3 regions of the Mesorhizobium sp. LMG17149 genome follow, and region 3 is predicted to be linked to each of the others. Evidence: predicted binding sites of a transcription regulator. Region 3 holds the regulator's gene; each other region holds the start of a gene.

Region 1 (3,547 bases), on a different contig from region 3:
GCGCATCATCGGGTGGGTGAGTTCGCGGGTCAGCCTGAACACGGCGGTCAGGTTGACCTCGAGCACGCTGTCCCAGTCGGCATCCGACATGCGCACGAACAGGCCGTCCTTGGTGATGCCGGCGTTGTTGACCAGGATGTCGACGCCTTCGAGATCGGCTTCGGCTTTCTGGCCGAGCGCCTTGACCTCCTCACGGTTGGACAAATTGGCCGGGAACAGCTTGACCCGGTCGCCAAGCTCGCTAGCCAGCGCTTCCAGTTTCTCGACGCGGGTGCCATGCAGGCCGACGATCGCGCCCTGCGCATGCAACATCCTGGCGATCGCCTCGCCGATGCCGCCGGATGCGCCGGTGACGAGCGCCTTGCGGCCAGTCAATTCGAACATTTTTGTCTCCTGATTGAGAAGAGAACACCCTTTACAGGGATGGGATCAAATGACGCTTTATGCAAGCGCCGCCATGGCCGCCTCGACGTCAGCCGCGGTGCCGACCGACGCGGTGGCGACATCGCGGTTGATGCGCCGCGCCAATCCTGAAAGCACCTTGCCGGCGCCGATCTCGTAAAGCGTGGTGACGCCGTTTGCGCCGAACCATTCCACCGTCTCGCGCCAACGCACGCGGCCGGTTATCTGTTCGACCAGGCGGCGGGCGATCTCGTCTGGATCGCTGGTCGGGCTGACCGTAACATTGGAGAGGACGGGAACCACCGGCGCGTTCTTTGCCACGCCGGCCAGGGCTTCGCGCATGACGTTCGCGGCCGGCGCCATCAGCGCGGAATGGAAGGGCGCGGACACCTGCAGCATCAGCGCGCGTTTGGCGCCTTTCTCGGTGCACAGTTTCGCGGCCAGTTCGACCGCGGCCTTGGCGCCGGAGATGACCAGTTGGCCACCGCCATTGTCGTTGGCGATCTGGCAGACAGAGCCTTTGGCGGCTTCCGCGCAAGCGGCTTCGACATCGGCCTGTTCCAATCCGATGATCGCCGCCATGGCGCCCTCGCCGGCCGGCACCGCCGCCTGCATGGCATTGCCGCGTATGCGCAGCAACCGGGCGGCATCGGCAACCGAAACGAAGCCGGCAGCGGCCAACGCCGAATATTCGCCTAGCGAATGACCGGCGACATAGGCGATCTTGCCTTTCAGCGAGAAGCCGCGCGATTCCAGCGCCCGGATCGCGGCCAGCGACACCGCCATCAGCGCCGGCTGCGCGTTGGCGGTCAGCGTCAACGTCTCTTCCGGCCCTTCCCAGATCAGCTTCGACAGATTTTCGCCGAGCGCATCGTCGACTTCCTGGAAGACCCTGCGCGCTTCGGGGAAGGCGTCGGCGAGATCCTTGCCCATGCCGACCGCCTGGCTGCCTTGTCCGGGAAAGGTGAATGCAACGGCCATGCGAGGGCTCCCAAGGGCTGGTTTTGCTTGCCTGAAGACGGGTTTTTCCTGCCTGTGACGCATGGCGGGGCGCCAAGTCAAGCCCGGTTCGACCCTGCCCGAGGGCAGCCTCGTCCGCCGAGTGCCTGTTGCGAAAGGGTTTTTGGCGATCACTCCTGATGAAAACCGCTCACGATTCGTTTGCTGGCTCTTCTTATTTCCGTTACAGGCGCTAGCTTTGCGTGACAATTCCATGACAATCGAGTGACGTGCTTGTCGCTGGGTGGGGAAGTTAAAGTGGCAAAGAGTTACAAACGCACCGGCAAGGCCGCGCCACAGTTCCTGGAAGACGACCCTTCCACCGGCTATCTGCCGGGCAGGAGATGGCCGGTCGTGCGCTATGGGCTGATCAGCCTGGCGATTGCCGCTATCCTGGTGTTTGCCATCGAACTGATCGTGCGCGGCGACTTTGCCGGAACCATCTCCTTCTTCCTGCAGCCGTTCAAGCCGGGCTGGACCACCATCGTCGTGTTTGCGCTGCTCCTGATCGGCTTCGATGCGGTGCTCGGCCGCAGCCACCAGAGCCTGATGATCGTCGCGCCGCTGACCTTGTCGCTTGCTTTCGTCGGTCACCAGAAGTCGCACTATCTCGGCGATCCGCTCTATCCGACCGATTTCCTCTATGCCCGCCAGATCTTCGCGCTGCTGCCGCTTTTGGTACGCGAACGGCCGATGACCGCGCTTGCCATGGTCGTCGGCATCGTCGCCGGCCTGTCGCTGCTCGTCTACGGCTGGCGGCTATGGCGCCGCAAGGTTCCCGCACTCAGCCGCAAGGGGCGCCTTGCGCGGCTGACGCTGGCAGTGCCGCTACTCGCCTTCTTCGTTTCGATCATGGACTACGCCACCTTCTCCTGGACCAGGGATCGGCTGCAGATCATCCCGATCATGTGGGACCAGAAGGAAAACTATGCCTCCAACGGCTTTGCGCTGGCCTTTGCCCTCAACGTGCCAATGGCGCATGTCTCGGCGCCGCCGGGCTATTCCGACAAGGCGATCGCAGCGATAGCCAGGCCTGATGTGACCGCCTCGGTGCCGGCCGAGAAGCCGGACATCATCATCGTCATGAGCGAATCCTTCTGGGATCCGACCAAGTTGCCTGGCGTCACCATCACGCCAGATCCAATCCCCAATGTGCGGGCGCTGCGCTCGGGCTCGATGTTCTCGCCGGAGTTCGGCGGCATGACCGCCAATATCGAGTTCGAGGCGCTGACCGGCTTCTCCAACGCGTTCCTGCCGGCAGGCAGCATCCCCTATCAGCAATATGTGCGCACGCCGACGCCTTCGCTCGCGACCTTCCTGAAGAGCCAGGGTTACCGGGCGCGCGCCATCCATCCCGGCACCAACTGGTTCTGGAACCGTGGCGCGGTCTATGCCGATTTCGGCTTCAACGATTTCAAGTCGGAAGAGACGCTGCCGCCAATGCAAAAGCGCGGGCCACTGGCATCGGATGCGGCGATGACCGACGAGATCATCAGCGAGGCCGACGCCAGCGACGAGCCGGTGTTCTTCTTTGCGGTCAGCCTGCAAAACCACGGTCCCTACGAGCCGAACCGCTATTACAATCCCACGCATAGGGTGCAGGCGCCGATCAGCCAGTGGGCGCGCGAATCGCTACTCAGCTACGCCGAGGGCTCAGCCGATGCCGATCGCGGCCTCGAACGCCTCGTCGAATGGGCCAAGAAACGCTCCCGCCCCACCGTAATCGCCTTCTTCGGCGACCATCTGCCGCCGCTGGGGCCGGTCTATGTCGAAACCGGCTTCCTCAAGGACAATGTCGCGCCGCGCAAGGAAGCGTCGCCCGAGGCTGCTCTCGAGCATCACGAGACGCCGCTGGTCATCTGGTCAAACCGCACCGGGCCGGCTGAGCAGATGGGTGCCGTCAGCCCAGCCTTCCTGCCCTATCATATCCTGAAAACGGCCGGAATCAGCCATCCCTACTACACCGGCTTCCTGGGCGAGATGAGCGAACGCTACCGTGTCGTCGACCGCAATCTTCTGCTGACGCCGGCTGGCGAAGCCACCCCCGATTGGGCGCGGCAGAAGGAGATCGATCCGGCGATCCGCGATTTCCGCCTGCTGCAGTACGATATGATGTTCGGCAAGCGTCAGGCAGCGCCTGACTTCT
Region 2 (3,547 bases), on a different contig from region 3:
CACCGTGCTCGGCGGCCCGTCCGGTGCCGGCAAGAGCTCGATCCTGAAGATGCTCTACGGCAACTATGCCGTCGACGAAGGCCAGATCATCGTCACGCACGATGACGGGCTGATCGACCTCGCCACCGCCAGCCCTCGCACCGTGCTTGCGGTGCGCCGGCAAACGATCGGCTATGTCAGCCAGTTCCTGCGCACCGTGCCGCGCGTTTCAGCGCTCGATGTCGTCGCCGAACCGCTGGTCGAGCGCGGCGAGGATCGCGAGATTGCCCGCGGCAAGGCCCGCGCCTTGCTGGCGCAGCTCAACCTGCCGGAGAAACTCTGGGCTTTGCCGCCTGCGACCTTCTCCGGCGGCGAGCAGCAGCGCGTCAACATCGCGCGCGGCTTCATCACCGAGCATCCGATCCTGCTGCTTGACGAGCCGACCGCGTCGCTCGACGCCAGGAACCGCGATGTCGTGATCGAACTCATCGCCGCCAAGAAGGCGGCTGATGTCGCCCTGCTCGGCATCTTCCATGACCACGATGTGCGCGAGGCGGTTGCCGACCGCATCATCGACGTCACCGCGTTCGCGTCCGGAAAAATCGCCGCATGAGCAGGAAATTGTCCGAGACGCCGCTGGTCCACCCGACGGCGGATGTACAGAATTCGACGCTCGGCCGCTGGACCGAGATCGCCGACCGCAGCCGGGTCTCGGAAAGCGAACTTGGCGACTATTCCTACATGATGCAGGACTGCTCCGTCTGGTGCGCGACGATCGGCAAGTTCGCCAACATCGCGGCCAGCGTTCGCATCAACGCCACCAACCACCCGACCTGGCGGCCGACGCTGCATCACTTCACCTATCGCGCCTCGGACTACTGGGACGATGCCGAGCACGAGACAGAATTCTTCGCCCAGCGCCGCGCCAAACGCGTCACCATCGGCCACGACACCTGGCTCGGTCACGGCTCGACTATCCTGCCCGGCGTCACCGTCGGCGATGGCGCCGCGGTCGGCGCGGGTGCGGTGGTCTCGAAAGATGTCGCGCCCTATACCATTGTCGGCGGCGTGCCGGCCAAACCGATCCGCGAGCGCTTCGATCGCCGCACGGCCGAACGTTACCAGGCGCTCGCCTGGTGGGACTGGGACCATGCAAGGCTGCGCGCCGCGTTGGATGATTTCCGGGAGCTTGAGGCCGAGGCTTTTCTGGAAAAATACGGCGGATAAGCCATCACGTCATCGTCATGGGCGAACCTGTTTCATATCCCTGACACATCACCGGCGCAGGACGCGGCTTGGCGTAACGCACTGGCCGTGCCGTTCGGTTACCGGCATAGCGGTCACAACGCTTACGTCTTCCACATCACTTTCCCCTACCAGATCCAGCATCTTGCGGACGATCGGGCCGCCGCATGGCGGGGCCTGTTCGACGATGCCTGACGCTTTTCGAGCAGCAAGCTCCTGTAGTCGAAATTAAGCCGCCCGCCTTCTGCAGCGTCAGGGACCTGGAGCACTTCGAGGAAACTGCTGGTCCTAGGCCGACCGTAAACTCCACACCTGTGGAGCGTAACAAAACTGACATCACCGCGACACGGCAGGTTCATGTGGCTGCGCTAGGCGAGAGCCTGACGATCAATGGTCCGGACCTGGAACCTGCCCCCATGCCAGCAAATTCCGCCACGCTCGAAATCCGCGGTGTCACCCGACGATTTGGCAAGAACACTGCCGTCAGCGACATCAACATCGCGATCCCGCATGGTCAGATGGTTGGCGTCATCGGCCGTTCGGGCGCTGGCAAATCGACCCTTCTTCGCATGATCAACCGTCTCATCGATCCCAGCCAGGGGTCGATTTTTTTTGACGGCGCCGAGGTCTCCCAGCTGCGCGGTTCGCCACTACGGCGCTGGCAGCGCGATTGCGCCATGATCTTCCAGCAGTTCAACCTGGTGCCGCGCCTCGACGTGCTGACCAATGTGCTTCTCGGCCGGCTGAACCACCGCTCCACCATGTCGAACCTGCTCGGCATCTTCTCCCGCGAGGAACGAGCCGAGGCGATAGCAGCGCTGGAGCGTCTCGATATCGCCCGCACCGCGCTGCAGGCCGCCGGCACCTTGTCGGGTGGCCAGCAGCAGCGCGTCGCCATTGCCCGCGCGTTGATGCAGCAGCCGAAGGTGATCCTCGCCGACGAGCCGATCGCGTCACTCGATCCGCTCAACGCCAAGGTGGTTATGGATTCGCTGCAGGATATCAATTTGCGCGAAGGCATCACCGTGATCACCAACCTGCACACGCTGGACACGGCCCGCACCTATTGCAACCGTATCATCGGCATGGCTGCCGGCAAGGTCGTCTTCGACGGCCCGCCGGAAGAGCTCAACCGCGAGGCCGTGCGCATGGTCTACGGCGCCGACAGCAGCGGCGGCGAAATCTCCGAGGCCATCACCTCGACCAGTGTCATCATCAAGCAAAAAATCGCCGCATCCGCCGGACCGCTTGAGCCAGCCTTTCCTGGTTACTGAGCGACCTGGATCGCCAGCCCGCGTCAAGGGCATCATATCCCAACGCAGCCGGCGCGATGCCGGGACCAACAGGAGAGAGACGAGATGTTTAGAAAGATACTTTTCGGTGCCGTTTCCATCATGGCCATGGCGATGGGCTCGGTCCAGGCACAGGATCTGAAGGAATTCCGCGTCGGCATTCTGGGCGGCGAGAACGAAGCCGACCGTCTGCGCAACTACCAGTGCTTCGCCGACCACATCAAGCAAGTTCTCGGCGTCGAGAAAGTTTCGCTGTTCCCGGCCGCCGACTACGACGGCGTCATCCAGGGTCTGCTCGGCGGCACGCTCGACTATGCCGAACTCGGCGCTTCCGCCTACGCCAAGGTCTACCTCGAGAACAAGGACGCGGTTCAGCCGATCCTGACGACGGTCCAGACCGACGGTTCGACCGGCTACCATTCGGTTATGGTCGCCCGTGCGGATTCCGGCATCAAGACACTCGCTGACATGAAGGGCAAGAAACTCGGTTTCGCCGATCCCGATTCGACTTCCGGCTACCTGGTTCCGGTCACCTCGCTGCCCAAAGACATCGGCATGGATGTGAAGAGCTATTTCGCGTCGACCGGCTTCGGCGGCGGCCATGAACAGCTTGTCCTTGAAGTTCTGAAGGGCACCTTCGATGCCGGCACCACCTGGGCCTCCGGCGTCGGCGACTTCAAGAATGGCTACAGCTCCGGCAATCTGCGCAAGATGGTCGACAAGGGTGTCCTCAAGATGGACGACCTCGTAGAGTTGTGGCAGTCCCCCTTGATCCCGAACGGCCCGCTGGTCATACGCACCTCGCTCGACGCCGACACCAAGCAGAAGATCACCGATTTCCTGACCAAGCTTCCGCAGACCGACCCGGCCTGTTTCGCGGCGGTGCAAGGCGGCGACTTCAAGAGCTATTCGCCGGTCACCCCGGAATTCTATCAGGCGATCATCGACGCTCGTAAGGCGAAGATCGGCTCGTAAGCCAAAAGGCACGACGCCGCCGGGGCCAAAGTGCCGCCGGCGGCGTTGCCGCGTCA
Region 3 (3,547 bases):
CCTTTCGATCCGGCCACCGCGCTGCCGGTGCAGATCTATATGTGGGCGAACGAGGCCGAGCGCGCCTTCGTCGAGCGCATGTCGGGCGCGATCATCATCCTGCTCGTCTTCCTCATGGCCATGAACATCACCGCGATCGTGCTTCGGCGTCGGTTCGAGCGGCGCTGGTAGAAAAAAGGCATTTTGGTATGAACATCATGACCGAACAGTCCCTTGAAAATGCAGTGGGCGATAAGATGAACGCCAAGTCGAACGAAGTGATCAAAATGCGCGGCGACAAGGTCGGCGTGTTCTATGGCGAGAAGCAGGCGCTGTTCGATGTCAATCTCGACGTCCGCCTGAATCAGGTGACGGCGCTGATCGGCCCCTCCGGCTGCGGCAAGTCGACCTTCCTGCGTTGCCTCAACCGCATGAACGACACCATCGATTCCGCGCGGGTAACCGGCAAGATAACGCTCGACGAAGAAGACATCTACGACAAGAACATCGATGTCGTCGAACTCAGGGCGCGCGTCGGCATGGTGTTTCAGAAACCCAATCCGTTCCCCAAGTCGATCTACGAGAACGTCGCCTATGGCCCGCGCATCCACGGATTGGCCAAGCGCAAGGCCGACATGGATCAGATCGTCGAGTCGAGCTTGAAGAAGGCGGCGATCTGGAACGAGGTGAAGGACCGTTTGCAGGAACCTGGCACGGGTCTTTCCGGTGGCCAGCAGCAGCGTCTGTGCATTGCACGCGCCATCGCCGTGTCACCCGAGGTGATCCTGATGGACGAACCGTGTTCGGCGCTCGACCCGATCGCCACTGCTCGCGTCGAGGAACTGATCGACGAACTGCGCCAGAACTATACGATCGTCATCGTCACCCATTCGATGCAGCAGGCCGCGCGCGTGTCGCAGCGCACCGCGATGTTCCATCTAGGCTATCTGGTCGAGGAGGGCGCCACCGACAAGATGTTCACCACCCCCGACGACAAACGCACCCAGGACTACATCACCGGCCGGTTCGGCTGAGCTCAGGCATATGAGGGACGAAGATCATGGGTGAACATACCGTTGCATCTTTCGATGAGGATCTGGAGCAGATCAGCCAGCTGATCCGCGACATGGGCGATCTCGCCCGCTCGATGGTCAGTGGCTCGACCAAGGCTTTGCTCAATTCGGACAATGCGCTGGCGCAGCGCGTGGTTTCCGACGATGCCATCATGGATGCCCGCCAGCGCGAGCTGGACGATCGCGCCATCACGCTGATCGCCAAGCGCCAGCCAATGGCCAACGATCTGCGTGCGGTGGTCGGTTCGATCCGCATGGCCGGCGACCTCGAGCGCATCGGCGACCTTGCCAAGAACATCGCCAAGCGCGTCGGCACTGTCGGGCTGAGCGTCACGCCGCACGATCTTTCGCATTCGATCGACGCGATGGCGCAGCTGGTGCTGATCCAGGTGCAGGGGGTCGTCGACGAGTATGCCGCCGCTGACGCGGCAGCGCTTGCCACGCTCAGAAACAATGATGAACGCATCGACGTCAAATACACCTCGGTGTTCCGCGAGCTGCTGACCTACATGATGGAAGATCCCCGCAACATCACGGCGTGCACGCACCTGTTGTTTTGCGCCAAGAACCTCGAGCGGATCGGCGACCACGTGACCAACATCGCCGAAAATGCCTACTATGTTTTGACCGGCACGCAGCTGCCAGCCAATCGTCCGAAGCAGGACGAGACGGCAATGTCCGCGCCAGCGGCATAACAGGGGTGACCAGCCGATGATCGCACCACGCATCATGGTGGTGGAGGATGAGGAGCCGCTAGGCGTGCTGCTCCGCTACAATCTTGAATCCGAAGGTTACCAGGTCGAGGTCGTGACGCGCGGCGATGAGGCCGAAATCCGGCTGCAGGAGAACGTTCCCGATCTTCTGGTGCTCGACTGGATGGTGCCTGCGGTTTCGGGCATCGAACTCTGCCGGCGCCTGCGAATGCGTCCCGAGACCGAGCGGCTGCCGATCATCATGCTGACCGCGCGAGGCGAGGAAAGCGACCGCGTGCGCGGCCTGTCGACCGGCGCCGACGACTATCTGGTCAAGCCCTTCTCGACGCCGGAGTTCATGGCCAGGGTCAAGGCGCTGCTGCGCCGGGCCAAGCCGGAAGTGCTGTCCAGCGTGCTCAAGGTCGGCGATATCGTGCTCGATCGCGAGTCGCACCGTGTCTATCGCAAGAAGAGCGAGATCCGGCTTGGGCCGACGGAATTCCGCCTGCTCGAATTCATGATGCGCCATCCAGGCCGCGTGTTCTCGCGCAGCCAGCTGCTCGACAATGTCTGGGGCGAGACGATCTACATCGATGAGCGCACGGTCGACGTGCATGTCGGCCGGCTGCGCAAGGCGGTCAACAATGGCCGTATGCCTGATGTCATCCGCACGATCCGTGGGGCCGGATACGCCATCCGAGAGGACTGAACTCCCTCGTTTGAACTCACGCCACGTTCTTGCCGCCGAAACCGGATCTCGCCTGCACGCCCGGCGCAAAAATCTCCTGATCGACGAAGATCAGCGCCCGCATGGCGCAGCCTTCGCGGATCAGCGGCAGTTCGTTCGGCTCGGTGTCGAAGGAAATCGATTTGGAATGCTGGCCGCCGGCGGTCTGGGCAATCGCTTGCCGCAATGCCGGCTCGATCAGGTCGAAGGCGGCGGCGCTGACACCGACCATGGCGACCGGCGCCGGATCGATCAGCGCGAACAGGCTGCCGAGGCCGTAGCCGAGCGCTTCGCCGGCCTTGCGATAGGCTTCCCGTTCGGGTCCGTCACCTTCGCGGGCCGCGGCAGCCAGGGCGCGCATGTCGGCGTCGCTGACATCGGCAACGGGTTCTGCATCCTCGCCCATCTGCCTGGCGTTGCGCCATATGGCGTAATTGCCCGCATAGGCTTCGACGCAGCCGCGCCGTCCGCAGCGACATAGCGCGCCGTTCGGCCGATGGATCATGTGGCCGAATTCGCCGCCCGAAGAATGGGTGCCGGTGAACAATTCGCCCTTCAGCACCAGTCCCATGCCGATGCCGTGCGACAAAAGGATAGCGATGAAATCGTCGCGGTAACGATCGGGGTCGCGCCAGCGCAGCGCCACCGCCATCATGTTGCAGTCGTTCTCCATTATGGCGGGGATGCCGAACTCGTCTTCGAATATGTCAGCGAAGGCGATGTCGGTGTGCGGCGTGATCGGCGACCACAGCATGGCGCGGGCACGGGTGTCGGTGATGCCCTGGATGGCCAGCGCGATGCGGGCGATGCTGCGCACGTCCAGGTCGGGATCTGCCAGGCGGCGCCGCACGATGGCCGTGCATTCCCCGATCAGCGACTCGCGCGACATCGTCAGCGTGTCCAGCCGGCGCTGTTCCTCGGATATTACCTGGCCGGCATAGTCGATGACGGCGACGGAGAGGAAGTTCAGCGACAGCACCACGGTCATTACCGCGGCCGCTTCCGGATTGAGACTGAGGCCGACCTGCGGCCGGCCGCGTTTGAGCGAGCCGGCCTCGCTCGGCTTGCTTTCGGTC

What was found. The regulator PhoB, encoded in region 3, activates phosphate uptake and scavenging genes when phosphate is short. The targets are predictions, from matches to a motif close to TGTCATNNANCTGTCAT.
Region 1: NP945_RS04105 (LTA synthase family protein) is a predicted target of PhoB. The motif match lies at 1,605-1,621, and genes of this name have one in related genera.
Region 2: phnC (phosphonate ABC transporter ATP-binding protein) is a predicted target of PhoB. The motif match lies at 1,545-1,561, and genes of this name have one in related genera.

Annotation. Positions count from the first base shown of each region.
Region 1 is NZ_JANIFL010000002.1:161,447-164,993, forward strand. It holds gene fabG (3-oxoacyl-[acyl-carrier-protein] reductase) at 1-384, opposite strand, end outside; gene fabD (ACP S-malonyltransferase) at 442-1,383, opposite strand; gene NP945_RS04105 (LTA synthase family protein) at 1,636-3,547, shown strand, end outside.
Region 2 is NZ_JANIFL010000001.1:282,549-286,095, reverse strand. It holds gene phnL (phosphonate C-P lyase system protein PhnL) at 1-592, shown strand, start outside; gene NP945_RS01330 (DapH/DapD/GlmU-related protein) at 589-1,206, shown strand; gene phnC (phosphonate ABC transporter ATP-binding protein) at 1,641-2,498, shown strand; gene phnD (phosphonate ABC transporter substrate-binding protein) at 2,583-3,491, shown strand.
Region 3 is NZ_JANIFL010000008.1:265,624-269,170, forward strand. It holds gene pstA (phosphate ABC transporter permease PstA) at 1-171, shown strand, start outside; gene pstB (phosphate ABC transporter ATP-binding protein PstB) at 189-1,013, shown strand; gene phoU (phosphate signaling complex protein PhoU) at 1,040-1,747, shown strand; gene phoB (phosphate regulon transcriptional regulator PhoB) at 1,764-2,453, shown strand; gene NP945_RS20900 (ROK family protein) at 2,470-3,547, opposite strand, start outside.